Regions from separate parts of the Shewanella zhuhaiensis genome, predicted to be linked through region 1. Evidence: riboswitches for the same ligand, from Rfam matches in the RefSeq annotation. Region 1 holds a riboswitch; the other holds the start of a gene.

Region 1 (14,834 bases):
CGGGAAACCTCTGGCTCATACAAACCCTAACAAACTGTTTTATTGGTAAATATTTTTTGGCATAGCTTTTGTCTTTGTTTGACTCTATTCAAATGAAAAGGAACCTTCATGAAAGTCATCTTGCCCCTGCTACTGATAGCCTCCGCAGCCAGCACTACCCTACTACCGATTAACGCTTTGGCCACAGAACTCCAAAAACACTCCACCTCAGAAGGCATCAATCTGTGGACCGATGGCACAGGAGACAGCGAGCAGCTGAGCCATGATTTGCAGCAAGCAAGAACCAGCTTTGCCAAATACCTTATTGAGCCAACGCCTCTGAATGTGGTTTTGGTGAAAGACGGTGCGGCCCTGTTGAACCTTAAGAAAACCTCCGAAAACACCACCACGGTTTTGCATCTCACCGGGGAGACGCTGATGGTCAAACCGGACCGGCAGTCGCAGGTAGTTCGCCATGAGGCCTGCCATGTTATGGCCATAAATGGCTGGGTGCAGGCGGGGCTGGCAAAGGGAGAAACCCAAGGTCTGGCTTATGGTCATCCCAAGGTTGCCGACTGGCTGGATGAAACCCTGGCGGTCATGTGCGAACCCGAAAACAGTCGCCTGCAAGAGGAGTTCAGCCCCATCCCCCTGGAGCAATTTATGGCAATGCCCCATCCGGTCATGGCGCAGATGCAGCAACAAATACTAGCCATGCAACAACAAGCGAAGCAACAACAGGCAGCAGGTGAAAAAAGCCCCATGGTGATGGTGCTTAAGGAGCAAAAGACCATCGACCACGCGGTGGACTTCTATATACAAAGTGCCTGGATAAGGGAGTTCATTCTGGCAGAGCTGGGGAGTTCGGGCCTCAAATCCCTTTACCTTGCCGTGGCACAAGGGCAGGACCCAGCCGAGTATTTAAAGGCAGCCATGAATGCTGACAATTGGCGACATCTGGACCAGAGATTCCACACTTTTCTCATCGATAAGGCCAGACTTAGCAGCACCAAGCCTCAAGACGCGAGCTGCAACCGGCACTCTGATCTCAAGCCGCCCTCAGCGTAGCTGCGACACGAATGGGGTGACATAGTGACGGCAATGCCGTCAAAAGATTCCCCCCTGAGCGTATGTTCAGTACGTGATGGGGTGAAATCTTGCAGACAAAACAGTCCGATATCCGAGTGGCGGGTAATACTCAGCACAGTGATCGCGGCTGTGGCAAAGCTGTCAAAAGATTTCAGCCCCTGAGCGTACGTTCAGTACGTGATGGTGAAATCTTGCAGACAATTCCGACACACTCGTCGTCAACGGGAAAACGTCAGCACAGTGATTGGTGTTTTTGGCAAAGCCGCCGAGCGGCGACAGACCTGAGCGTAGTAGCGCTACGTGATGGGATGCGCAGTGACGGCAATACCGCCAAAACGCCAATCACGAAGCTAAGATCAGTAGTCGAAACCGGGCTGGGCTTTCACGCCAGCCTCAAACGCATGCCTCACACACTCAATCTCGCTCACGGTATCGGCAAGCTCCAGTAGCTGCCGATGGCAATTGCGACCTGTCACTACGACATGCTGCATGGGCGGACGGCTTTTAAGGGCGCTGAGCACCCGCTCCAGATCCAGATAGTGGTAACTGAGCATATAGGTGAGCTCATCCAGCAGGATAAGGTCGATGCGCTCGTCTTTAAGCCAAATCTCGGCCTGTGCCCAGGCCTTTTCGGCCGCCTGGGTATCGGTTTCGCGGTTTTGAGTATCCCAGGTAAAGCCGGTGGCCATCACTTCGAAAGGCACGCCTGCGCCTTCGAGCAACTTACGCTCACCGCAGTCCCAGTTGCCCTTGATAAATTGCACTACAGCCGCCTGTTTGCCATGGCCAACAGCGCGGGCAACAGTACCGAAACCAGCGGTGGTCTTGCCCTTGCCGTTGCCAGTAATCACCATCAGCACGCCTTTCTCTATGTTGGCGGCGGCTACCTTGGCGTCCACGGCCTCTTTCACCTTCTGCTGGCGAGCCTTATGGCGTTCATCTCCACGGGCCTTGGCGTTGTTGTCGGTCATGCTGTTTCCTAACTGGTTATCGCGTTGATAATTATAAAAAGATGGCCTTAAGCCGGTTCATATCCAGATGCTGCTCCAGGGTGTCGGCGAGGCGATTGAGCTGCTGCTCACGGTGCGCATCCAAAGATACTGCTACCTCTTCGCCCTGATAACCCGCCCAGGCAAGCACAGCACTCAGCGCCTCGGGGGTATCAAAAATCCCATGCAGATAAGTACCGAACACCGCCTCATCGTCGCTGATGCAGCCCCTGTCTGAGGCCGGGTTACCGGCGTCATCGGTCAAAAACAGCGGCCGGGTCAGCTTGCCGAGCACACTGGTGTGGCCGCAGTGAATTTCATAACCCTTCAGCGCCACATGGCACTCGCCCAGAGTCAGTTCACCGGTCACATTGGCCAGCACCTTGCCGGGCTTAAGCTCGGTGATAAGCGGCAAAAACTCCAGCCCCTCGCTGCTGCCGGGGGCCTCCTCTATGCCCTCGGGGTCATCGATTTCCAACCCCAGCATCTGATAACCACCGCAAATGCCCAGCAGTTTGCCGCCGTACCTTAAGTGCTTTTTAAGCGCCTTATCGAACCCCTGCGCCTTGAGGCATTCAAGATCCGCCCGTACATTTTTGCTGCCGGGCAGTATCACCAGATCGGCACCCGCCAGGGCATCCGGGCTGGTGTTCTGGATCTGCAGATAATCGAAATCCACACCGGGGTGCAGCCGCAGCGGGTCAAAGTCGGTGTGGTTGCTGGTTCTTGGGTACACCAGCACCCGCACCTTAATGCGCTGGTCTTGGAGGCTCGAAGGCGTAAAGGGCACCAGCGCATCTTCGGCATCCAGCAGCAAATTATGCAGATAAGGCACCACGCCCAGCACAGGCTTGCCGGTATGGGCCTCAAGCCAGTCGAGCCCGGATTGAAGCAGGCTGATATCACCGCGAAAGCGGTTGATGACAAAGCCTTTAACCCGCTCACGCTCCGACTCGGACAAGAGCGCCAGCGTGCCCACCAACTGAGCAAATACCCCGCCTTTGTCGATATCGGCCACCAGGATCACCGGGCAATCCACCGCCTCGGCAAAGCCCATATTGGCGATATCGTTTTCACGCAGGTTAATCTCGGCGGGGCTGCCGGCACCTTCCACCAAAAGGCAATCATATTGCCCACACAATCGTTGATGGGAGTCCAGCACAGCCTCCATCGCCATGGCTTTATATCCCTTGCCAGCCTGGCCAAAAAACTCGGCGGCTTCCAGGTGAGATAAGGCCTTACCCTGGACTATCACCTGGGCGCGGCTGTCGGAGGCGGGTTTGAGCAGAATCGGATTGAAATCTGTGTGTGGCTCAAGGCCACAGGCAATGGCTTGCAGCGCCTGGGCGCGGCCAATCTCACCGCCGTCTGTGGTGACAGCACTGTTGAGCGCCATGTTCTGTGGCTTGAAGGGTGCGACCTTAACGCCCTCGCGGGCGAGTATCCGGCACAGACCGGCCACCAGGGTGGTCTTGCCGGCATCCGAGGCGGTGCCCTGGATCATGAGTGTGGCGCATGCCATGGGTTATCCTCCCATTTGGGGCAACTTCTTTGCTTTCCTGATAGTTACCGTTTCATCCTTGAGGCTTAGCGGCAATCCGGCCACCACTAAGGTGACCTTGTCAGCGAGGGCGGCGATGGCCTGATTTAGCCTGCCCGCTTCGTCAACAAACTGCCTGCTGAGCTCGCCAAGGGGTACTATGCCCGAGCCCACCTCATTGCTGATAAGAATAAGCTGCCCCTGAAATCCTGCCAGTGTGGCCAGCAGTGCATCACGGGCATCGGCAATACCATTGGGGTTCGAAACAAGACACTGGGTGAGCCAGAGCGTCAGGCAGTCCACCAGTACAGGTTTCTCGCTGCGTGCCAGTTCATCGAGGCGCCTTGATAAATCAAATGGCGCTTCAATTACTTGCCAGTTAACACCCGACTCGAGCCTGTCGAGTTTGTGGCGCTCGATGCGTGCAGCCATCTCGCCATCACCGGCAAGCGCAGTGGCAAGATAAATGCCTTCATTCGCCAGTTCGCGGACACAGTTTTCGCCAAAACGGCTCTTGCCGCTGCGGGCACCGCCAAGTACCAGATGGATCACGACTGGCTCCAAAGAAGCAGCAATGCCAGATACAGCGCCAGCTCGAGGATTTGCTGGCAGGCTCCCAGAGTGTCACCTGTGTAGCCGCCGATATGACGCTTCTGCCAGCGGCCAAGCAGGCTGCGGGTGATAAAAAGGGTCGCCAGAATCACCAGCGTGGCACCAATGCCGGTGAGCAGCAGACACACCACAGCGGCGCTCAGCATCAAAAACAGCACCTCGTCCCAGTGCATTGATTGCGCCAGCGGCTTGGATTTACTGGCATCGTCATCCCGCACATAGGTGTGGCTGAAAATAAAACTGGCGGCAAAAGCGCGGCTGAGGGTATGGCCCAAAATCAGCGCGCCCACCACGCTGGACGCTGAATAGAGCGCGAGTTCACTGAGTAGCTGAAACTTAAACAGCAGCGCCAATATCAGCGCCAGAGCACCATAACTGCCAAGGCGGCTGTCTTTCATGATGTCCAGCTTGCGCTCACGCTCAAAAGCGCCGCCAAAACCGTCGGCGGTGTCGGCAAGACCATCTTCATGAAACCCACCCGTAATAAGCACCGACGCCACCATGGCCAGCACCACCGCCACGCTGGGCGGGAACGCCAACTGCGCCAGATAAAACACCAGCGCCGACAGCAGCCCAACCAGGGTGCCCACCAGTCCGAAATAACGGCTGGCGCGGCTAAGACCTTCGAGGCTGTATTCCAGCCGTACCGGCACAGGGATACGGGTAAAAAAGGTGAGCGCCAACAAAAACAGCTCGAGTTCACGCTTGAATGACATACGTCTTATACCTTCTCAATCCCTGCATCATCGAAACTGGCCATTTCGCGGTAGAAGTTGGCCGCCGCCTGCACCAAAGGCAGCGCCAGCGCCGCGCCAGTGCCTTCGCCCAGTCTGAGCCCCAGGTCCAGCAAGGGTTCGGCCTTGAGGTGCTCAAGCATCAGCCCATGGGCACGCTCGCCGGAGCGGTGGGCAAAAATCAGATAATCGCGGCACTCAGGGTGCATTTTCACCGCCGCCAGCGCAGCGGCCGTGGCAATAAAGCCATCGATAATCACCGGGACGCCAAGTTCTGCCGCCGCCAGTACCGCGCCGGTCATCTCCACAATTTCAAAGCCGCCGACACAGGCAAGCACAGATTGCGGACTGGTTAAGGTGTCCAGATGTAACAGCAGCGCCTGCTCCACCAGCATTTGCTTGCGCTTGAGGGTGGCGGCATCCACGCCGGTGCCGCGGCCGACACAGTCTTTGGCTTCAAGCCCCAGCAGCGCGGCCATCATAGCCGCTGCGCTGGAAGTATTGCCAATGCCCATCTCGCCCAGACCAATCAGGTTACTGCCCTCGACAACATGGGCTCTGACCCGCTCGCGGCCGAAATTAAGGCCGTGTTCCACCTGACCAAGGGTCATGGCAGCACGCTTGTGGATAGGGCCAGTGCCCGCCCCCAGGCGACAATCTGTTACCCCAAGACTTGGGTCCGGCGCCGTTAACATACCGGCATCGATAATTTCGATTTCCCAGCCAAGCTGACGACAAAACACATTGATGGCCGCGCCGCCACGGGCAAAATTCGCCACCATCTGCGCGGTCACTTCCGGCGGCGCAATCGACACTCCGGCATTGGCAATGCCATGGTCGGCGGCAAACACCAACATGGCCGGACGACGGATCTGCGGCTCATCCCCAAGCAGACGCACCAGCGAAGCGGCGAGCCCTTCAAGCTGTCCCAAGGCGCCGGGAGGCTTGGTTTTGCCATCGATGCGCGCCTGAATGTCCGCATCCTTTTGCCTGTCCGGCGGTGTTATTTCAAACATTGCCTATCCTTATTCAAATCCTTTTACAGCTTGTTATTGACCTTTGCGACCAAGCAACAGCAGCAGGAAAAATCCACTGCCTATCACGGCGGTAATCACGCCCACCGGCAGTTCCTGAGCGGGCAGCAACGAACGGGCCAGCACATCCACCCACATCATAAACAGGCCGCCCATCAGCACCACAATCATAAGCGACTGGCGCCCGGGAAACATCAGCCGGGTGATGTGCGGGATCATTAAGCCGACAAAACCAATGCCCCCGCAACTTGCCACCAGCACTGCGGTCATCAGGGAACACATCAGCAGGCTGACTATCCTGAGCCTCGCCACCGGCACCCCAAGGCCATGGGCGGTTTCATCCCCGGCCGAAAGCGCCAGCAACTGGCGACGCATCACAGATAAAAAGCCAACAAACACCCCGAAGATGGTCCATGGCAACCAGAGCAGATCCCAACTGGCGCGGGCAAAACTGCCCAGACTCCAGAAAAGCAGTGAAGCTGTTACCTGAGGGCTTGAAAAATACAGCAGCAAACTGCCAAGAGCGCCAAACAGAAACGAGATGGCCACCCCCGAGAGCAGCATGCGCTCCACCTGACTTTGCAGCCCAAAACCACTTAAGGCCAGCACCATCAGCACCGAAGCCGAGGCGCCGGCAAAGGCTCCCAGCGGCAAGCTGATACCAGCTGCCGCTTCTACAAAGGCGCCGCCGAACAGGCTGCTCAGACTCATCACCACAATGGCGCCGAGGGATGCCCCCGAGCTGATACCAAACAGGTATGGATCGGCAAGGGGGTTACGGGTCACCAATTGCAGCGCCCAACCTGCCAGCGCCAGACCTGCACCGCAGACAAACGCCAGCAGAATGCGTGGCAATCTGAGTTCAAGCAGAATACGGCTGTCAAGATATGGCACGTCCGCCGGGCGCTCACCAATCAGGGCATGCAGGTACACCGACATGGCTTCGCTGAACTGAATATCCGCAGCGCCAAACATGCTGGCAAGCGCAGGGGATACCAAACAGGCCAGTACCAGAGCGGCCAGCAGATAATCACGCTGCCCGAGGGGCGTAAACAAGGCGCGGATACCGCTCATATGTGCGCCCCCAGACTTCGGTCGTAGCCGTAAAAGTAATGAATAAGCGGCTTGCCGTGCTGAGGATGGGGCTCAACGGTGCAGCACACCCCAAATACGTCGCCAATCAGGGATTCGGTCAACACCTGTTTTGGCGTGCCTTTGGCAATCAGCCGGCCGTGATCCAGCAGTAGCAGCTCATCACACAGGGCACTGGCAAGGTTTAAGTCGTGGATGGTGCAAAGCACAAACACATCGAGCCGTTTCAAAAGCTCCAGCACTTCAATTTGATAGCGCACATCCAAATGGCTGGTTGGTTCATCAAGGATCAGAATCGTCGGCCGCTGCACCAGCGCCCGGGCAATCAAGGCCCGCTGCTTTTCGCCGCCGGACAACTTGCCAAAGGGCTGCTTGCCATAACCTTCAAGACCAACCTTGGCAAGCGCTTCGGCCACCGCCTTTTTGTCGGCGGCGCTGTCGGCGCCAAGCCAGCCCTTGTGGGGAATAAGCCCCATTGCGACCACGGTTTCGGTGGCAAGGTCAAAAAGCGGCGGCAACTCCTGGGGCACCACAGCCACCAGCCGGGCAAAGGCCTTGCGGGAGAAGGCATCTATGTCCTGACCATTAATCACAATGGTGCCGCTGTCGGGGCGGATAAAACGGTATAAACAGCGCAGCAGCGACGACTTGCCCGCGCCATTGGGGCCAATCACGCCGTACATGCCACGACCGCTCAGGGTAAAGCTGAGCGAGTCCAGCAGCGCCCGGCCGTTCACCTGCCAGCACAGTTCATTCACCGTGATGGCGGTGTTCATAACAGAAAATCTCCCGCGGTATAGCCCGGGGGAGCAAAGTTGATAGGCATAAAACTCCTCCGGATAACCCGTCCGGATGCATAGGTTAAGTTGCGACAGATAAAGGCAGGTATCCTGACTCGAAGCACGGCTATTAACCCATAGCACACTTGCTTCACACAGTTGCGGGCACAGTCCGGGCTGGTACCAACAGGCACTCCCCGGTTCCCTTTTCACGTCGGGTTGGCTTAGCCCCCGACACCTTTACCCAATAATGTTCAAATTTGTGGCGACCACACGGCCACTAAACTGCAGATTATCCGCGCTTTAGCGCACAAGTTCCATATTCTGCCAGATAAGCTGCCCCTGCCAACCCTGAGCAGTGGCAAACCAGCGGGTTCGGACACAGGCGCCATGGGGAATATCGAGGCGATTATAAAAACCGGCGACTCTGTTCGCCCCAAGCAAGGAAGCCATCATGCAGCGAATAACACCGCCGTGGGTCACCAGCCACAGCCGCTCGCCATCCTGCACATCGCAAAGAATCTGAGCAATAACTTCATCGACCCGCGCCTCGAAGGCCTGCATTGTTTCACCATTGGGGGGCAGCTGGTTTCCGGCGTTCTGGTCCCAGGGGGCCTGCCACCAGGCCTCTATGGGTTCTTGCTGCCACAGCTCGTTAAGACTGCGGCCATCCCAGTCGCCAAAGTCCATCTCGGCAAGGCCGGGCTGCAATTGCACCGCTTGCCCCAAAGGCAGTGCCATCGCCTCAGCAAGCTCAAGGCAGCGACGCAGCGGCGAGCTGAAAATGGCATGGGGCACTGGCATGTTGGCAGCACGCTCTGCAATGGCCTGGATTGCCGACGGCTCTGGGGCGCTGTCGGTTTTGCCCCGCAGCACACCTTCGTTCTCACACTTGCCGTGACGCCAGAATATCAGCTCACAGGAAATCATACTGGCGCTCACCTCTGGTTGTTTATCCGCACTGTTTTTTCGCACCGTGGCCTGCTTGAGCGTTACTTGCTCCGGGGCGGACTTTTCGCGTATTATGGACGTCTATACGTATAAATGTCCAAATCAAATTTCTGCCCCGGCCAAAGGCTGCGCAGAAATCCAGCGCAGCAGCCTCGCCATAGCCTGTTTCAGGCCGTAAACTGGCTTTTGGCTCTATCGGCTCTGCCGTTTAAGAAGCCCAAAGCCCCACGGGGCGGCGCATTCAGGACTGAACCTTTTTGTACTTTGCAGGTGTTTTTATGGCAACTCCAGTGTTATCCCAGGCGACCAAGGCGCTTGCCCACAGCCGTCAACAGCGACTGAACGAGGATCTCTCCAACCGCATTCTTATCCTCGACGGCGCCATGGGAACCATGATCCAGGGCCACAAACTGGAGGAAGAGCATTACCGCGGCAGCCGCTTCGCCGACTGGCACTGCGACGTTAAAGGCAATAACGACCTCTTGGTACTCACCCAGCCTGAGATAATCAAGGGCATCCACCGCGAGTATCTGCTGGCCGGTGCCGATATCATCGAGACCAACACCTTTAACGCCACCACTGTGGCCATGGCCGACTACGACATGCAGTCGCTCTCGGCCGAGATAAACCTTGTTGGTGCCCACATTGCCCGGGAAGTGGCCGATGAAGTGGAAGCCAAAACCGGCATCCCCCGCTATGTGGCCGGGGTACTTGGCCCCACCAACCGCACCTGCTCCATCAGCCCGGATGTGAATGACCCGGGTTACCGAAATATCCACTTCGATGATCTGGTAACCGCCTACCGCGAATCCACCGCAGCCCTGATTGAAGGCGGCGCCGATATCATCATGGTGGAAACCATTTTCGATACCCTGAACGCCAAGGCCGCGCTGTTTGCCATCGAATCCATTTTTGATGAGGTTGGTCTGCGCCTGCCGGTAATGATTTCAGGCACCATTACCGATGCCTCCGGCCGTACCCTCACAGGCCAGACCACCGAAGCCTTTTACAATTCGCTGCGCCATATCAAGCCCATCAGCATGGGCCTTAACTGTGCCCTGGGGCCAAAAGAGCTGCGACCTTATGTAGAAGAACTTTCCCGCATCAGCGAATCCTATGTGTCGGCCCACCCCAACGCGGGCCTGCCAAACGAGTTCGGTGGCTACGATGAAACACCCGAAGAAATGGCCGACATCATAGTGCAGTGGGCCATTGAAGGCATGCTGAACATAGTCGGCGGCTGCTGCGGCACCACCCCTGAGCATATCCGCGTTATCCGCGAAGCCGTTGAAAAGCACGCGCCGCGCAAGTTGCCTGAGCTGCCGGTTGCCTGTCGCCTCGCCGGACTTGAGCCGCTCACCATCAGCGCCGATAGTCTGTTTGTGAACGTGGGTGAGCGCACCAACGTCACAGGCTCTGCCAAGTTTTTGAAGCTGATTAAAGAAGGCCAATACGAGACCGCGCTCGATGTCGCCCGGGATCAGGTGGAAAACGGCGCCCAGATCATCGACATCAACATGGATGAGGGCATGCTGGATGGCGAAGAGGTGATGACCACCTTCCTCAATCTTGTCGCCTCCGAGCCTGAAATCAGCAAGGTGCCCATCATGATTGACTCCTCCAAATGGGAAGTCATCGAGGCGGGCCTTAAGTGCGTGCAGGGCAAGTGCATCGTTAACTCCATCTCCCTCAAAGAAGGCGAAGCCAAGTTTATCGAGCAGGCCACCCTGGTGAAGCGCTACGGCGCCGCCGCCATCATCATGGCCTTTGATGAAACCGGTCAGGCCGACACCCGCGCCCGCAAAATTGAAATCTGTACCCGCGCCTACCGCATTCTGGTTGATAAAGTAGGCTTCCCACCGGAAGACATTATCTTCGACCCCAACATTTTTGCCGTGGCCACCGGCATCGAAGAGCACGACAACTACGCGGTGGACTTTATCGAGGCGGTGCGCGACATCAAGGCCACCCTGCCCCATGCGATGATTTCCGGCGGCGTGTCCAACGTGTCCTTCTCGTTCCGTGGCAATAACCCGGTGCGCGAGGCCATCCACGCCGTGTTCCTCTACCATGCCATTAAAGAAGGCATGGACATGGGCATTGTGAACGCCGGGCAACTGGCAATTTACGATGACATTCCGGCCGAGCTTAAGGAGCGGGTTGAAGCCGTGGTGCTTAACCTGCCCTGCCCGGTGGAAGACTCTACCAACACAGAGCAACTGCTTGAGATTGCTGAAAAGTATCGCGGCGGCGCTGGCAGCGGCGCCGGTAAAAAAGAAGATTTGGAGTGGCGCAGCCTGCCGGTGAATAAGCGCCTTGAGCATGCGCTGGTAAAAGGCATTACCGAATTTATCGACGCCGACACCGAAGAGGCCCGTCAGCAGGCCACCCGTCCGCTGGATGTGATTGAAGGCCCGCTGATGGACGGCATGAACGTAGTAGGCGACCTCTTTGGCGAGGGCAAGATGTTCCTGCCCCAGGTGGTGAAATCCGCCCGGGTGATGAAAAAGGCCGTGGCCTACTTAAACCCCTTTATCGAGGCCGAAAAGGTCGCGGGCCAGAGCAACGGCAAGGTGCTGATGGTCACCGTAAAAGGCGACGTGCACGACATCGGCAAGAACATCGTTGGCGTGGTGCTCGCCTGTAACGGCTACGAGGTGATTGACCTGGGCGTTATGGTGCCAGTGGAGAAAATCGTCGAAGTCGCCAAAAAAGAGAATGTGGACATTATCGGCATGTCGGGGCTCATTACCCCAAGCCTCGATGAAATGGTGCACAACGTCAAAACCTTCGAGCGTGAAGGCCTGACCTTGCCTGCCATTATCGGCGGCGCCACCTGCTCGAAAATCCATACCGCGGTCAAGATTGCGCCCCACTACCCCCACGGCGCCATCTACATCCCCGATGCGTCCCGCGCCGTGCCCATGGTGAGCAAACTCATCAACGAAGAGACCCGCGCAGCCACCATCAAGGCCACCTACGATGAATACGATGTGATGCGCGAAAAACGCCTGTCACAGGGGAGGCGCAAAGAAATTATCTCCATCGAGGCGGCGCGTGAAAACCGCTGCCAGCTCGACTGGGCCAACTACCAGCCCAAGGTGCCGAATAAACTGGGTATTCAGGTATTTGAAGACTACCCGCTGGATGATTTGGTTGACCGTATCGACTGGACGCCGTTTTTCCGCGCCTGGGAACTGCACGGCCACTTCCCGCGCATTCTCGAAGACGAAGTAGTAGGTGAAGAAGCCCGTAAACTCTTTGCCGATGCCAAGGCCATGCTGCAAACCATCATCGATGAAAAGTGGCTCACCGCCAAAGGCGTGATTGGCCTGTTCCCGGCCAATACCGTAAACCATGACGATATCGAGCTTTACGCTGACGAGAGCCGCACCCAAGTACTGATGACCACCCATCACCTGCGGATGCAAATCGAGCGGGTCGGCAACGATAACTTCTGTCTGTCGGACTTTGTTGCCCCCAAAGACAGCGGCGTGGCCGACTACACCGGCGGCTTTGCGGTGTGCGCAGGCCACGGCATCGATGAGCATCTGGCACGCTTCGAGGCCAACCACGACGACTACAATGCCATCATGCTTAAAGTACTGGCCGACCGTCTGGCCGAGGCCTTCGCCGAGCGCATGCACGAGCGGGTACGTAAAGAGTTCTGGGGTTACGCCAGCGATGAGAACCTCGACAACGAGGCGCTTATCCGCGAGAAATACCGCGGCATCCGCCCCGCCCCCGGCTACCCCGCCTGCCCGGATCACACCGAGAAGGGGCTCTTGTGGGATTTGCTCAAGCCCAACGAGTGCATTGACCTTAATATCACCGAAAGCTTTGCCATGTACCCCACAGCGGCCGTTAGCGGCTGGTACTTCGCCCACCCCGAGGCACGCTATTTCGGCGTGACCAATATCGGCAGGGATCAGGTTGAAGACTACGCCCGCCGTAAGGGGATGACGGTTGCTGAAACTGAGAAGTGGTTGGCACCAGTGCTTGACTATGACCCTGAATAAGTCGCCCTGAGTGATCAGGGTCGCGAATCACCCTATCGGGAATGAAAAACAAAAGCCGCTTAATGCGGCTTTTGTTTTTTGGGCTGGCGCCCAGAATCTTGCTGTATGCCTTTCGCTTCTAATCGGCAGAAAACTGGCTGCCAGCTTTGCCGCAACCAATCACCTGCGGTGTGCCGTTCGCATATCCCCATCCGTGACACGCTGCAAGTACGTCCCTGTAAGCTCAACGACAGCATCCTTGCTGTCGATGGTCACTACTGGGGATATGCCTAAATTTGGTGCTGCCTTCGAGCAAAGTGTTATGCCTGCCCCGTCTTTCCTAGAGATAAAATGTAAGCGAAGGATAAACCCAATATCCCTTGATAATCCATTGATAAATTTGTTTTTCACCCTCAGAAACAAACCCTTTCCAAATACGTTTTAACAGGCTTCGTAACTTTTCAGAAAAAGATGAGTTGACAGCCAAGCTCGCGAGATATTGACGCCCACCAATAGTTAATCCATGGATGATGAACGAAGTGTGTTCATCAGTATCTGTCTGCAAGCTTTTTGCTCGAATGAATCGTTGTTCCAACAGCATTTCGACAGCATAGGACAACTGGCCTAGGCTAAAATTTTTACGGGGAAGCTCATCGAGCGTCAGCACTTGATTAGTGGTTGAGTCTGCAAGAATGGTCAGAACATGGAGTTGAACATCAAGGTTGGGTTTCATCAGTCGATCTCCGATTGCTAGTTCAAAGAACATTTTATCAAGGACTGATAGAAATCAAAAAATGTTTTTATGTGTCAGTATCTTAGATTAACACAGCAAGAGCGAGCGGTTAATCACTGTCAGAATTCGCACAAAACATCAAAAGACAGGACAGGCAGATCTTTTTGCCAAGATATACGCAGGTGAGTCCGGAAGACACGCCTTTCTATCACTGCATTAGTCGCTTCGTGCGGAGGGCATTTTTGTGCGGTGTGGACGATTACAGCGGCAAAAGCTCTGAACATCGGCGGGATTGGGTCGAGTTCCGTTTGCTGGAGCTTGGTGCGGTCACTACTGGGGACATGCCAGTGTTTGGTGGCGCCTTCAGATACAGCCAGATGCCTGTCCTGACTAATGTTCAAAAACAAAAGCAGCATTAAGCTGCTTATTAGAACTGTCCCTAAAAAAACAAACCATAGGTTTGTGCTGGTTTAAGTCTCTTCTGGAGCCTCTGGATATTGCGAACGCAGGCAAGCCATATACACTTGCTCTGCGGTATCAGCTGCTGCTTGTAAATTACTATCATTTGGATTTGACATTGCTGCATCCGATGCCGAGAAAAAGCTATCTTGCTCTGAATAGCATCCAGCCGAAAAAGCGCTAACAGAAGTACTCAAAAATGAGCCAACTACTGTCCCGATAACTATCAAGCCTAAAATTCTTTTCATAAAAACCTCCATTTATGCTTTGATCCACTCCCTTCCTATTTGATTATGCTATCGACGACAGAAAGATATCAATAGTAAATACATACTAATTATAAACAACAATAACAAAGACACCCATGATTGTTGGTACAAACAATGAATAACAAAGACACCCACAATTGTTGGTAGCTTTCCCGAGGCTTGACTAGGCTTTAAACAAGCCATTGTCAGGAAGCGGGGAGGTGTGTGATGCCACGGCCAAGATATACGCAGGTGAGTCCGGAAGACACGCCTTTCTATCACTGCATTAGTCGCTTCGTGCGGAGGGCATTTTTGTGCGGTGTGGACGATTACAGCGGCAAAAGCTCTGAACATCGGCGGGATTGGGTCGAGTCCCGTTTGCTCGAGCTTGGTGCGGCCACTACTGGGGACATGCCAGTGTTTGGTGGCGCCTTCAGATACAGCCAGATGCCTGTCCTGACGATTGTTCTACCCATTGAGGCTAAAGTGAGTGCATGCAATAGCTACAACAAAATAGAGGCCTCTCTGAGACACTCCTACCGGAAGAAAGAGGGGGAAACACCAAGGATTCTTTTATCCACACAGTGTTGGGGTTAT
Region 2 (14,834 bases), on a different contig from region 1:
TTGTCGGTCAGACTCTGGGCGTACTCGGCCCAGTCGAGAGTCATCGGCCTAGGGCGAGATACATCGCCGTATATCAATGGCGGTTTTACGCAGCGGCTGCCGTAACTCTGCACCCAGCCGTTTTTGGTAAAGCCAACACCCTCGAGCTGCTCACCAAAGTACTCCACCATGTCGTTACGCTCAGCTTCGCCGTGCACCAACACATCTATGCCGAGTTTCAGCTGGCGGTCGATGGTATCGCGGCACACCTGCTTAAGCTGGTTATCGTACTCAAGGACGCTGATTTCACCTTTGCGCAAACGGCTTCTCAGGGCTCGAATGGCCGGGGTCTGCGGGAAAGAACCAATGGTAGTGGTTGGCAAAAGTGGCAGCTTAAGCCGCTGTTGCTGCTGTTGCTGACGGGCAGCAAACGCACTTTGACGCTCAAAATCGGCGCTGGTGAGTGCATCCAGCCTGGCGGCCACCGCGGCATCGGCGGCCTGGGCGCGCTCGGCGCGGCGCGCCGCACATTCGGCGGCAATCGCCGCAGCTTCAGGGCCACTGGGGACGGTCAGCAGGGTATCGAGACTTCTCAGCTCCAACAGCTTTTGCCTGGCAAAGGCGAGCTGACGCTTAAGTTCAGGCTTAAGGGTGGTTTCCACATCGAGATCAACCGGCGTGTGCAGCAGCGAGCAGGAAGTTGCCAACCACAGGCGATCGCCAAGATCTCTTGCAAGCGGGGCAATACGCTCGGCAATCACATCAAGATCGGCGGCCCACACGTTGCGGCCATTGATAAGCCCCAAACTCAGCACCTGCTGCTGTCCAAGCTTGGGCAAAAAGACCTCAAGCTGCTCCGGCGCAGACACCAGATCCAGGTGCAGCCCCGCCACCGGCAGCGCACCTATGATGTCAGCATGATGGGCCACTGAGCCGTAGTAGCTGGTCAAAAGCAGTTTAACCGACACACAGGTAAAAGCCTGGTACGCCGTGGCAAAGGCTGCCTGCCAGCTTTCATCCAGATCCAGCGCCAGCACAGGCTCTTCAATTTGTACCCAGCTCACGCCCTGAGCGGCAAAGCGCGCCAGCAGCTCAGCATAGGTAGCCAGCAGCTGAGGCAACAGGCTTAATTTATCAAACTCACTGCCGTAGGCTTTCGACAAATACAGGAAAGATACGGGGCCCAGAATGCAGGGCTTGGGGTCGTAGCCCAGCGCCTTGACCTCCTCAACTTCATCAAACAACTGAGTCCAGGCGATGGAAAAAGTTTGGTCGGCGTGAAGCTCGGGCACTATGTAGTGGTAATTGGTATTGAAATACTTGGTCATTTCCGCCGCTGCTGCGGCTTTGCCGCTTGGCGCACGGCCACGGGCAACCCTGAACAGGGTATCCAGATCCACCTTATCGCCATCGCGGTGGCGCAAAGGAATAGCATTTAAGGTCGCCGCCAGGGTCAGCACCTGATCGTAATAGGCAAAATCCCCCACCGGCAAACGTTCTACCCCAGCATCAGCCTGCCACTGCCAGTGGGTCTGCCGCAGAGCCTTGGCCTGTGCCAGTAGCTCGCTCTGGGACAACTCTCCACGCCAGTATTGCTCGAGGGCGAACTTCAGCTCACGGCGACGTCCTATCCGTGGGAAACCAAGACTATTTAATTGCATATTGTATACCTTATTGGTTTAATATGAACACAATTCAAAGAGAGACCCCTGTTAAACAAATTTTAATAGGCGTCTGGACGTCTAGAAGTTTATTGTGGTAGTCTTCTGGCAAGCAAACGAATTGCATTCACGGGCAACATGAACAAACTTCATGTGGAGTAGAGATGATAGAGCTAAGACACCTTCGCACCCTGATGGCACTGAAAGAGAGTGGCAGCCTCGCGGCCGCGGCCAAAAAACGCTTTGTCACCCAGTCTGCCTTGTCTCATCAGATTAAAGAGCTGGAAACCCGCATCAACTCGCCTGTGTTTGTGAGAAAAAGTAAACCCCTGTCCTTTACCCAGGAAGGTGCCAGATTGCTGAATCTGGCCGAAGAAATTCTGCCGCGGGTGATGGAAACCGAGTCTGTACTGAAAAAGGGGCTGGAGAGTGATGCCAACCTTATTCGGGTTGGGATTGAATGCCACAGCTGTTTTCGCTGGTTGATGCCTGTGATGGAAGCCTTCCGGGCAGAGTTTCCTGACTCAGATCTGGATCTCTCCAGTCGTCACCTGTTCGACTCCCTCAACGCGCTGGAATCTGGCGAGCTGGACATAGTGCTGACGTCCGATCCTGTGCCCGGCCACCAACTGGCTTATCAGCATCTGTTTGATTTTGAAGTGCGTCTGGCTGTTGCCAACGAACATCCGTTGGCCAACAAGCCACAGGTGCTGCCACGGGATCTGGAAGGACTGCCGATTATCAGCTATCCAGTACCACTGGAGCGCCTGGACTTGTTCAGGCTGTTTCTGGAGCCTGCTGGCGTTACCCCGGGGGTGCAGAAAACCTGCGACCTCACCTCGGTACTGCTGCAACGCATCGCCTGCCAGGATGGTATTGCCGCCCTGCCAAGCTGGTCAATCAGCGAAGCCCAGGGACTCAGCCTGACCAGCGTGCGCCTCGGCGCTGAGGGCTTAAAACGCCCCCTGTTTGGCGCCTACCGTCGTGGCAGTGCCAACTCAAGTCAGCTGCAACGTTATCTGGAACTGGTTGCCGCAGAAGGCATTGCCCGCCAGCCGCGATAACAGCCGATTTATAGAAAAGTACCCATAAAAAAAGCCTGCAAATGCAGGCGTTTTTTTAGCATTCTTACAGTGGATTCAGCAGCAACCCACGCATCGACAACACCCGTCGCAGCACCAGACCGGCTGAGTTGGGGTTTCGGGTCTGACGCAGGTTGTGAGCAATCATAAACTCTTCTTTAAGCTCCTCATCCAGCCCCAGTGAATCAAAGGCTTCCAGCGTCAGCGTCTGCTGTTGGGTATCTATGATTTGCTTGATGATACTGAGCGGGAACGACTCTTCCGACTCAGCATTGAGATAAGCAAAGGCGGTCAGCGCAATGATTTGGCCGAACACGCTGAACAGCGCCAGAGTTTGCACTTCATCCGGGTCTATATGGCTGCCGACATCTTTTAAGCTGTCGACCGCAGAAGCAGCAATGCTCTCGGTCAGGCGCCAGTAGCCCTGCACCAACTTTTTGTACGGCTGGGGCAGCTCATCGAGGCGCTCTTTGAGGTAAAAACTGAAGGCATAGCGGTAAATGTTGACCTGACCCAGGCGAATAAGCGCATCCTTAAGGCTGCGGTTTTTGCTGTTATTGGCTACACCACCAGCGTGAGCAGTGGTAGAGCGCCACAACAAATGCGCCGCCAACGCGGGATCGCTGGACACTATGTCCACCACATTACGCACATCACCGTCTGCGATGATGGCCTTTTTCAGCGGGATAAGGATCCCGCGACGACCAATGACCTGTTCTTCATTGGCAATGATCGCCCTGATTTGAGAAAAAACCTGATGCTCAAGCTCAGTCATGAAACTAACCTATTCTTGTCCGGGCAACGAAATAAGACCTGACCAACACCCGCCCTGGTTATTATTATCGGGGAATTTACCCATAAAATCCTGTTCTCGGTCAAGTTGATTTCCCGGGGTTTGCACTTTTTTAGCCACATGTCATCAAAAGGCACCACTTTGGCTCGCCAAACGGTAAATATCGTCGGCCAAAACCCGGTAACCAGCGTCATTTAAATGAACAGTGTCCGATTTCATGGCGCTGTCAGTCAGGAGCTTGGACAGGGTGTCTTCCAGCAGCGGCAATGAATACTCATCGGCAAGTTCAGCATAAAGGTCCGGTGGCGATAAAAACAATTGCCTGTCGGGTACGGCCACCAACAGCACCGGAATTTGCCTGCCCTGAGCTTCCCTAATCATAGCCGCCAAATTGGCTTTTAGGTCGACCTTGTCGAGGTTTCTGAGAATATCATTGCCACCTTCGAGTAAGATCACCATATCGGGATGGGATTCTTCCAGCACCTCGGCAAAACGGGTAAGCCCTTCGGCGGTGGTTTCACCGGAGATCCCGCCATTGATGACTTCACAGTCACACAGACGGGCCAAGTGCGCCGGATAATCGCCGTCATCCGGGGCACCAACACCCACGGTGAGACTGTCGCCAAAAGCCAGCAGCCGGGCATTCTCGCCCAAATAAGGCAAACGCGGACCGCCACAGGCGCTCAGCATCAATATGATGGCCAAACAATATCTCAGTCGCACAGCTGTCTCCCTTTCAGTACACCTGTTATCGCCGAAAAAAAAGCCGGACACAAGTCCGGCTTTTTGTTTTCAGGCGTTTATCAGTAGCGCACGCCCAAGGTCAGACTGATCTTGCGGCCTTCGCCGGGATAATAGCCATTGCCCCACTCGCTGTAATAGCCAGAAGCGGCGTATTGCTCATCGAACAGGTTATCCACCCGCAGGCTGGCATTGATGGCGTCGATGTTGAAGTTCAGTGCCGCATTGGCAAGCCAGAATGCATCCAACTGGTTGCCTGCGTTGGCATTGTCACCCTCAACAAAGCGGCTGCCGGTATAGCTGGCGTCCAGATACAGCTGCCAGTGCTCTGCAAGGTTCACACCTGCAAAGGCGCGGCCGCTGTGTCTGGCCACCCAGGACAGCGCCTTACCGTCATTGGGGCCTTTGGTAAATTCGGCATCTGTGTACTGGTAGTCCAGCCCCAGTTTAACGGCATCGCTGATTTGCCAGTCCCAATCCAACATTGCGCCATAACGGCGGGACTCATCGGCGTTGACGTTGGATCCCTGGAAGAAACCGCCGGTTGGCGTTTCGGCGCTGGGGTCGAATACGATTTCATCTTCCAGCGACAGGCGATACAGGCTCAGACGCAGCGCCTGGGCATTGCCCAGATAATCCCAGCCCGCTTCGTAGCTGCGGCCGGTTTGGGGTCTTAAGCTGCCCTGGGAGGTGTAGGCCTGCTCATCGACTTTGGCAAAGCGGAAGTTATCTTCTGCACGCAGATAAAAGCGGCTTGCATCGGAAGGGCGATAATTGACGCCAAGCTCCAGCGCGTGGGCATCGTTGTCAAGCTCGCCGCCATTGGGGAAGGTATTGCCATCACGAATGTCATCGGTCACTTCGGCGTAACGGCCACCCACCACATAGCTGAAATGCTCGGTCAACGGCACGCTGGCCTGCACAAAACCAGCCCACAGCTTTTGGGTGTTGCCCCGGCTCATGTAAGCAGATTCAAATTCCGACTCGCCGCGGGACAGGTCAAAGCCCGTGATAAGCTTCAGCTCTCCGGCACGGGTCTGATATTTGCCGATAGCCTTGGGCGAGAATGCCAGCAGTGAACGCTCAGTGGTGCCCTGACCACCCCAACTGATGTAGTTCACCTGGGTGTCGCTGTAATCCACATCGGCGCCCAGGGCCCAATGTTCGGTTAACTGATGCTGATAACCACTGCGGGCCGCTTTAGTGATTTCATGCTGATAATCAGTGGCATTGTATTCATTGGCCTGACGCGGATTGTCGTTTAGCTGTGCTTCATTCAGCGAGCCTGCCAGCTGTCTGTCGTTGTCGAAATACGAAGTTTCGGCAAAAAACTGATTGCTATCCCCCCGGTACTCGAGGCGACCCAGCAGGCTGCCGGTCTCGCTCTTGGCGTGATCGCGGTAGTTATCACTCTTATCGAAATGACCACCAAAGAAGGCATGCCAGCCAGCACCGATTTCGGTGGCAAAATCGGCCGAGGCATTGAGGCTGTTAAAACTGCCGCCACCTATACTGGCGCCGCCGCTCTGACCTTCCGGGCGCTTGGTGATGATATTAATCACACCGCCAACGGCCTGGTCGCCGTAGAGCACACCGGCACTGCCGGAGAGGATCTCAATTCGTTCAATCTGGCTGACAGAAACCGCCGACAAACTCGGGGCTGCGATATCGATGTTATTCAGACGACGGCCATCAACCAGAATCAAGGTGTTGTTGGCAGCCTGGCCAGCACCAAAGCCTCGCATGGCAAACACGGGGCCTACTCCGTTATCGCTCACCTGAATGCCACTTTGACCGCGCAGTACACCCGCAAGGTCGGTGGCACCGCTGAGAGCTATCTCTTCAGCGGTAATCACTGCCACATTGGCGGCAATATTCAACGGGGTGTCGAGCTGGCGACCGATCACCACCAGGTGTTCGTCGGCAAGGGTTTTGGCGTCAGCATCATCAAGAGTTGCCACGACGGCAGAGGATCCGGCAAAAGCTGCAGGAGCAAGCAAAGCGCCCACGGCCAGTGCGATAAAAGAAGGTTTGGTTCCCATTTTCCTTTTTCTCCTTCAAGGGAAACGGGGCAGGTTGTCGGCGGCCCAAAGGGAGCCACATGTGCGGATCTGCCCACCGAAATCCACAGCAAAACCTCTTTTGGGCCGGTCTCCGGACTCAGGCAAAACGCCATTACCGTTGCGGGGGCAGTGTCGGATTTGCACCGACTTCCCGATTCTCCCGCCAATGCGGGCACCCAAAGGGTTGACTTAAAAAATAACCGCCCGAACTCGGCGGGCGGCGCATTATAGACGTCTATACGTATAAATGTCTAATACCTTTGTATTGCCTTACTGGCGTTTCACTTCAGCCTGAGTGGCAACATAGAGGCAATAAATTCAGTATGGTTAGCGGGTGTCAGCGGAATATTCTGCGCGCCAAACACCTGGCCTCGCATGGATTTGTGCATCAGCAGCAATTGCCCCGGGCGCAGGAAAACCGTGTAGTAACCCACCTCACCTTCCGGCTCGCTGAAAAACGGCCGCTGATTTTCCATGGATTGGTGCTGATTGGGCATCCGGCTGCACCCCAAGATGCCATGAAAGCCCTGATGACCATCGAGCTGGGTTTCGCCCAACTTGTGGTAAGACGACTCACCTTCACAACTGCGCTGATACTGGCTTGCCAGGCTATCGAGGAACACTTCCGGCGACGGCGCTTCACCGGCCAGTTTAAAGCTTTGAATACAGATGAGGGCGCCCCATTGATTGAGGTTTTCGCTCGCAGGCACAAACTCGGAACTGACCATGTCTGCGCGGCTGTCCTGCGCCGCCTGTTTCCAGCCGTCCGGCAATTCAAATGAGAAAGGGGCACCAAACAGAGATAACTCCTGGGTTTGGGCCTGGACATTCGCTGCGGCAAACAGGGCGAACAGAGGGAGCAGATATCGGGTCATCGTCAGCTTCCGTGATAGTCGATGCCGTTTCATCCTGAAACGACTGAAAGACAAGGGGAGGCAATGCCTCCCCCGGATGTATCAGGCCAGCGCCTTAGGGTTGGCACCGTAATCGTTTTCGTCCTGGCTGTCCTGGCAGTAGAAAACTATCAGTACGATAGCGCCAATCAATGGGATAAACCCGATTAACTGCCACCAACCGCTGCGACCCGTGTCGTGCAGACGGCGGGCACCGATGGCCAGAGAAGGTAGCAACAAACCAAGCGAGAAAATTGCGGCGATAAATGTCGTGCCCAAAGCCATATCAATACCAATAGTCACAACATAAAAAATCAAGTAGAACAGGACGAACATCCAGTATTCTTTGCGACGGGCGCGACCTGTAAAATCAGCGTACTTTTTCAGTGCACCAATAAAGTATTCCATGGTTTCTCCTTAAAAACGGGCAATCTCGCCCCAAGTTACCGCATAAAATACGGCTTTATCCTTATGATTCATTCACCTGCTGTTGGCAGGTGGCGATACTTTAACATAGACAGCACATTTTCAAAGCATGAAAAGTCCGCCTAATGATTAAGGCGAACCAAGGTCGTACCAGCTTAGATAACAAATGTAAATAATTCCCATTTGCATAAAATCAATTGCTATTATCCTGCCGATAACTCAAAAAAGGATAAGCATATGCGACACTTCACTCTGGCTTTGCTGCTCGGCAGCAGCCCCCTGGCAGCACCGGCTTTTGCCTCCGACTGCGAACTCAGTATCAGCGCCAACGACGCCATGCAATTCAGTGCACAGGAGCTGACGGTTCCGGCCAGCTGCAAACAGGTCACTCTGACCCTGACCCACACTGGTACCCTGCCCAAAACAGCCATGGGCCATAACTGGGTGCTGACCAAAGCTGCCGATGTCCAGGCGGTCGCTACCGACGGCATGGCAGCTGGCCCCGACGCAGCTTACATCAAGGCCGATGATACCCGGGTGCTGGCGCACACGGCATTGGTGGGCGGCGGCGAGTCCACCTCTGTCAGTTTCAGCCTGGAAGGCCTGGCGCCCGCTGAGGCCTACCGCTTCTTCTGCTCTTTCCCCGGCCACTGGGCCATCATGCAGGGCAGCTTCGTCATCACGCCCTGAGAACGCCTTAACGACGCCAAAGGGGCCCTGAGAACGCCTTAACGACGCCAAAGGGGCCCAGCGCCCCTTTCTTTTGCTGCAAGCAATAGCAGGCCCGCAGCCCGACCACGTCATCAAACCCCGCTTCACGGCTGCTGTTTTGCCCGCGAAACGTATATAGTGAGCCTTTTGCCGCCGATGCAGGGAGAAGGCCAATGGCGAAACTCAGTGAAATCCATATCTATCCGGTCAAGTCCATGGCCGCGCAGAGGCTGTCTCAGGCGCGGGTCAGCAAAGAAGGGCTTGCCGGGGATCGCCGCTTTATGGTGGTGCGGCCAAATGGCGAGTTCATTACCGCCCGAACCCATCCATTACTGCAACAGATCCAGCCGCTTGGAACCGACGAAGCCATTCAGTCCGGTGAACTCTGGCTCAGGTTTACCGGTAAGCCGGATTTGCGTTTGCAAGCATCGGCCTTTCAACGCACCCAGGTACCAACCCGGGTCTGGAAAGACAGCTTCAATGGCCTGGCCACCCATCCACTTGCTGATGCCTGGGTGTCATCCATTTTAGGCGAAAGTGCACAGCTTTTATGGCTTGGCGAAACCTCCGACCGCTACCGCGAAAAGCTCGGCACCCGAGTCAGCTTTGCCGATGGCTATCCACTGCTGCTTATCAGTGATGCCTCGCTTGAAGATCTCAATTTGCGGGCCGACGCCATCAGCCAGATGAGCCAATTTCGCACCAATTTGGTGGTTTCAGACACCCGCGCCTTCGAAGAGGATACCTGGAAGCGTATTCGTATTGGTGAGGTCGAGTTCGATGTGGCCAAGCCCTGTGGCCGCTGCGTAATGACCACGGTGCAGCCCGGCACCGCCCGCTTCCATCCCCAGGGTGAACCACTCTCGACCCTGAGCAAGTTTCGCAAAAGTGCCAATGGCGATGTCAACTTTGGCCAGAATTTGATAGCCCTGAACGAAGGCACCATCCACGAAGACGATGTCATTGAGGTACTGGAAACCCAGGAGAGCGAACACTATCGCAATCTGGCTCCGGCAAAACGCGCGCTAATCCTCACCGAGAAACGCATCATTGCCCGTGATTTTTGTGCCTTCTCTTTCAAAGCCGCCGATGAAAAACCACTGCCGGGATTCCTGCCGGGCCAGCACCTGGTGTTTGCCGTGGACATCGATGGTGAGCGCCACATCCGCCGTTACAGCCTGACCCATTCCCCGGGGGACGGCCGGTATCATATCGCGGTAAAACGCACCGAAGGCGCGCATATTTCCAACTGGCTGCATGACGAACTGGCGATTGGGGGCACTCTGCTCTGCGGACGCCCCGAAGGACGTTTCAGCCCCAGGGCGGGCACAACACTGCTGCTTGTCAGCGCAGGCTCAGGTGTCACCCCCATGCTGGCCATGGCCCGCACCGCCCTGCTGAAGGCCACTCAGCAAGGCGGCGCAACAACTGATGCCAAGCCACTGTCTCATATCCATTTTATCCATCAATGCCGCAGCCAGGAGGACATCCCGGAAGCCGAGGCGTTAGGTGAACTTGCCGCCAGTGGCATGACGCTAGAGATTTGGCTGACCAAGGCCGATGACAGCTGGCAAGGGAATCGCGGTCGCTGGCTTGCTCACGAGTCAAACTGCATCGCCAGGCTTGAGCATCAACTCGCCACCACCGAAGCCTATATTTGCGGGCCCGTTGGCTTTATGCAACATGTGGAAGCCCAGTTGCAGGCAGTAGGAGTATCCCAGGCGCAAATCCACACCGAAAGCTTTGGCGGCCTGGCAGCTCCTGCTGCCAGAGAAGAGAAATCCGTCAGCATTCGCATCGCGGGCAAGGCGTTTCAAGGCAACAACCAAACCAGCCTGCTGGCTCAGGCCGAGTCGCAGGGCATCAGCATCCCCTGGTCTTGCCGCGCCGGGATCTGCGGTAGCTGTAAATGCAGGCTCGTCAGCGGCGAGGTGGTGCAGCACAAAGCCGAAGCCTTATCGGAAGCCGAGCAAAACGCGGGGCTGATCCTGGCCTGCTGCGCTGTGCCGCTGAACGATGTGGACATCAGCTTAAGTTAACTGCTGACACCAATTGAAAAAAGGCAGCCTCCGGGCTGCCTTTTTTGTACTGAATGACCTCAGGTACGAAGTTTGGCCAGTTCACTATCCTGGCGACCCACCAGTTTGGCCAGGCTCTCACTGCTTTCACGGGCGCGTTCGGCAAGCTGCATCAGCTCGGCTGCCGAGTCAGAAATGCCGGTGATGTTGCGGCTGACCTCTTCGGTGACCGAGCTTTGCTCTTCGGCTGCGGTGGCAATTTGGGTCACCTGATTGGAGATTTCATTAATCCGCTCCACCATGGATGACAGCGCTTCAAATGCCCGTTCGGTTTGCGCTGTTGCCTGCTCGGCCAGCTCCACCCCATTGTCGATAATGTTGGTGGCGCCGCTGACCTCTTGTTGCAGCGCATCAATTAAGCGACCAATGTCATCAGTTGAAGCCTGGGTTTTGGATGCCAGCGAACGAACCTCATCGGCAACCACCGCAAAGCCCCTGCCCTGCTCCCCGGCGCGGGCCGCTTCGATAGCCGCGTTAAGCGCCAGCAGGTTGGTTTGCGCCGCAATGGCACTGATCACTTCCAAAATCTTACTGATATTGGTGCTGCTGTCGGCCACCTTGCCCACGGCAATTTTCGCCTGCTGAGACTCATTGGCCATGGTGGAAACCAGTTTCACCGCTTCGGTGAGGCTATCCTGACTCTGCTTCACCTGCGATGCCATTGCCGACGACTCAGACGCAGTTTGCTCAGACGCCTTGGCCACCTCATGGGCGGTGTGGCTCATCTCGTTTACCGCAGTGACCACGCTTTCGATTTCGCTGTACTGACGGTTTACGCTTTGCTTGGTTTCGTCGGCAATACGTGCGGTGGCCTCACTCTCATGGCGCGATTCAGTGGCTACCGACTTAAGGTCACTGATAAGCCCGTGAAGCTTGCCGATAAAGGCGTTAAAGCCATCGCCAAGGGCAATCAGCTCAGCATGCTCCTCCACTTTCAGCGTCTGGGTCAGGTCCCCTTCGGCGCTGGCAAGCTGGCTTACCCGCTGTTGAATTTGCTGAATAGGCGCCACAATGCTGCGGATAAACAGGGCTATCAGCACCACAGCCACTGCCGCCACCGCAATACCCAGCAGCAACACGAAGCGGCCCATGCCCGATGCCATGGCCTCCATGCTGTCGTGCACCTTGTCGGCACTGGCAAAAGCAATCTCGCGGGGCACCTCAATGCTGAGCAGCCACTGACTGCCCGACAGTGGGATCTCAATGGGGTAACCCACTATCAGACTGGTGTCATTCAGTAAGTAACCACTTCCCTTGCCAAGCGCCAGGATCTGCTGTGACAGGCCACTGTCGATGGATTCAGCCAGTGGCCGCGCTTTTTTGTCATAGTGGCTCGCCGCCACAACCAGCCCTTTACCGGACAGCAAAGTCACCTTGGCCTTGCCCTGATAGAGGCTGGCCGAGAGCTCCTCAATCAGCTTTTGAAATACCGGCAGGTTCAAATCAACCCCAACCACGCCCTGGAAACGGCCGCCGCGCATTATCGGCACTGTGAGCGACGTCATCAGCATATTGTTGCCGGGTTCGATTTCGTATAAGTAGGGCTCCATCAGGCAGGGCTTGCCGCTGTCTTTGGCACACAGGTACCACTCGGCCTCGCGCAGACCGAATTCATTGAGAGTATCGACGTATTTTTCACTGGCATCATCCACTTGCTGCTGAGTGATGCTGCCATCGTCGTTGCGATAAAAATACACTTCGAGGGTGCCTACCTCGGCCACCGAGTGCATCAGTCCGGACGCGGTAAACTCGCTGTCGCGGCCATCAAAGCCGTTGGGCTCGAACTGGGAATACATGGACGATATCTGCTGGTTTTTTTGCAAAATGGCGCCCACTGCCGACTGCACTGCTTCGCGGCTCATCCCCTGATTCAGGGCACTGTCTTCCATCATCGCAGAAAACGAATAGGGAATACGGTAGGCCTCGTTGATAAATGCAGCCACCTTTTCGCCGTATCGACCGGCACTGGCAGTCAGCTTGGCACGAATTTCATCATTGAGGGCATCATCGACCTCACTGGCAAGCGCCTCGGTATCGGCAGACAATGTGGTCCAGAGGCTGACGGACATAATCGCCACTGTGGCCAGAAACAGTGCCGAGGTCATCCAAAGCAGCTTCTGACGCAAAGGAAGTCTTTTCATGGTTTTCCCCAAAAATCCAAAAAAGGCATGTCTGAGTATAGTCGGTATGAGCTTCCCTGCCCTGTAACACCTTGCGCAATAACATCATTTAATCCAACAAAAAAGCGGCCCCTGATGGGCCGCCTTTGTTGCTGAGATTATTTGCCGAGTACGGCCTCGAAACACTCAGCCATGATCTCAAGCCCGCGCTGGATTTGCTCATCCGGCGCCGTGATGGGCACCAAAATCCGCAGCACGTTACCGTAGGTACCGCATGACAGCAGGATAAGGCCGCGATTACGGGCCTCGGTGAGCACCTGCGGGCAATACTCAGGGGCAGGCTTGCCGTTTTCCATCAGCTCAATAGCTATCATGGAACCCAGACCACGCACCTCGGCGATTTGCGGATAACGGCTGGCCAGCTCACCAATGGCAGACTTGATGGTCTTGCCGATGGCGTTTGAGCGCTCCAGCAGTTTTTCTTCTTCAAACACTTCAATCACAGCCAGCGCTGCGGCGCAGGCCAGCGGACTACCACCGTAGGTGCCGCCAAGGCCGCCGGGGCCAATGGCATCCATCACCTCAGCGCGGCCGGTAATACCCGAGAGCGGGAAGCCACCGGCAATCGACTTGGCGAAGGTGGTGATGTCCGGCGCTACGCCCATTTGCTCCATGGCAAAGAAAGTGCCGGTACGGCCAGCGCCGGTTTGCACTTCATCGGCAATCAACATAATGCCTTCGCGGTCACAGAGCTCGCGCAGGCGCTTCATCAAGCTTGGGGTCGCAGCGTAGAAACCGCCCTCGCCCTGCACTGGCTCGAGGATAATGGCGGCAATATCGCTTGGCTCGGCGTCGTTCTTGAAAATACGCTCGATGGAGGCCATGGCGTCATCTTCGCTCACCCCGTGCAGCGCGCAGGGGAACTCGGCGCGAAACACGTTTGCCTGCATCAGCCCCATGCCCTTGCTGTAAGGCGCCACTTTACCGGTCAGCGCCAGCGCCGCCATGGTGCGGCCATGGTAGCCCGAGGTAAAGGCAATTACACCGGCACGCTTGGTGTAGGCGCGGGCTACCTTGATGGCGTTTTCCACCGCTTCAGAGCCACTGGTAAACAGCGCCGACTTCTTGGCAAAGTCGCCGGGCACCAACTGGTTCAGCTTTTCACACACGGCCACATAGCTTTCATAGCCCAGCACCATAAAACAAGTGTGAGAAAACTTCTCCAGCTGCTCGGCCACGGCGGCCTTCACTTTGGGATGCAAGTGGCCGGTGTTCAGCACCGCAATGCCGCCGGCAAAGTCGATGTACTCGCGGCCTTCCACGTCCCACACGGTGGCGTTTTCGGCGCGCTCGGTAAACACAGGGTGGATTTGGCCAACGCCACCGGCTACAGCAGCGCGGCGACGAACCATCAATGAATCATTGGTCAAGCTCATAGGGTACTCCTGTTTCGCCGGTCACACCGACAGACAGATATATTTGATTTCTACATACTCATCGATGCCGTACTTGGAGCCTTCACGGCCCAGACCCGATGATTTCATGCCGCCAAAAGGGGCCACTTCGGTGGAAATAAGCCCGGTGTTCACGCCCACCATGCCGTATTCCAGCGCCTCGGCCACCTTCCAGATAAGGGAGATGTCACGGCCGTAGAAGTAAGCTGCAAGGCCAAACTCGGTATCGTTGGCCTGACGAATCACATCATCCACATCGCTGAAGCGGAACAGCGGTGCCAGTGGGCCGAAGGTTTCCTCACGGGCCACCTTCATGCTGGCATCCACGTTGGTCACAATTGCAGGTTCCATAAAGTTGCCACCCAGCGGCTTACCGCCGGCAACCAGGGTCGCGCCCTTATCCAGCGCATCCTGCAGATGGCTCTGCACCTTCTCAAGTGCGGCTGCGTTGATAAGCGGGCCTGTGGTCACGCCGGGTTCGGCGCCATTGCCCACCTTGAGCTTGGCCACGGCAGCGGCTAGCTTTTGGGCGAAGGCATCATACACACCGTCCTGCACATAGAGACGGTTGGCACAGACGCAGGTTTGACCGGCGTTGCGGTATTTGGAAATCATGGCGCCTTCAACGGCTGCATCCAGATCCGCATCGTTAAACACGATAAAGGGTGCGTTGCCGCCGAGCTCCAGCGAGACTTTCTTCAAGGTTGGTGCACACTGTTGCATCAGCTTAATGCCGACACCGGTGGAACCGGTGAACGACAGTTTGCGCACCACGGGGTTTTCGCAAAGCTCGTTGCCAATGGCCACCGCATCGCCGGTAACCACGCTGAATA

What was found. A riboswitch is a leader RNA that binds a small molecule or an ion and turns the genes downstream of it on or off. The one in region 1 is predicted to bind cobalamin.
Region 2: another riboswitch for cobalamin. It lies ahead of MJ923_RS11720 (TonB-dependent receptor); the one in region 1 lies ahead of MJ923_RS02365 (ABC transporter ATP-binding protein).

The regions. Positions count from the first base shown of each region.
Region 1 is NZ_JAKUDL010000001.1:553,756-568,589, reverse strand. Features, by position in the region: gene MJ923_RS02400 (hypothetical protein) at 109-1,047, shown strand; gene cobO (cob(I)yrinic acid a,c-diamide adenosyltransferase) at 1,425-2,039, opposite strand; gene MJ923_RS02390 (cobyric acid synthase) at 2,071-3,579, opposite strand; gene cobU (bifunctional adenosylcobinamide kinase/adenosylcobinamide-phosphate guanylyltransferase) at 3,583-4,149, opposite strand; gene MJ923_RS02380 (adenosylcobinamide-GDP ribazoletransferase) at 4,146-4,925, opposite strand; gene cobT (nicotinate-nucleotide--dimethylbenzimidazole phosphoribosyltransferase) at 4,931-5,959, opposite strand; gene MJ923_RS02370 (FecCD family ABC transporter permease) at 5,993-7,051, opposite strand; gene MJ923_RS02365 (ABC transporter ATP-binding protein) at 7,048-7,845, opposite strand; cobalamin riboswitch at 7,933-8,105, opposite strand; gene MJ923_RS02360 (histidine phosphatase family protein) at 8,152-8,823, opposite strand; gene metH (methionine synthase) at 9,078-12,818, shown strand; gene MJ923_RS02350 (hypothetical protein) at 13,138-13,530, opposite strand; partial or broken gene MJ923_RS02345 (transposase) at 13,689-13,883, shown strand; gene MJ923_RS02340 (hypothetical protein) at 14,001-14,237, opposite strand; partial or broken gene MJ923_RS02335 (transposase) at 14,466-14,660, shown strand.
Region 2 is NZ_JAKUDL010000003.1:461,489-476,322, reverse strand. Features, by position in the region: gene metE (5-methyltetrahydropteroyltriglutamate--homocysteine S-methyltransferase) at 1-1,640, opposite strand, end outside; gene MJ923_RS11735 (LysR family transcriptional regulator) at 1,805-2,704, shown strand; gene MJ923_RS11730 (HDOD domain-containing protein) at 2,769-3,497, opposite strand; gene MJ923_RS11725 (GDSL-type esterase/lipase family protein) at 3,642-4,238, opposite strand; gene MJ923_RS11720 (TonB-dependent receptor) at 4,319-6,298, opposite strand; cobalamin riboswitch at 6,385-6,512, opposite strand; gene MJ923_RS11715 (hypothetical protein) at 6,601-7,194, opposite strand; gene MJ923_RS11710 (DUF805 domain-containing protein) at 7,276-7,620, opposite strand; gene azu (azurin) at 7,876-8,328, shown strand; gene MJ923_RS11700 (MOSC N-terminal beta barrel domain-containing protein) at 8,523-10,388, shown strand; gene MJ923_RS11695 (methyl-accepting chemotaxis protein) at 10,448-12,568, opposite strand; gene gabT (4-aminobutyrate--2-oxoglutarate transaminase) at 12,706-13,983, opposite strand; gene gabD (NADP-dependent succinate-semialdehyde dehydrogenase) at 14,005-14,834, opposite strand, start outside.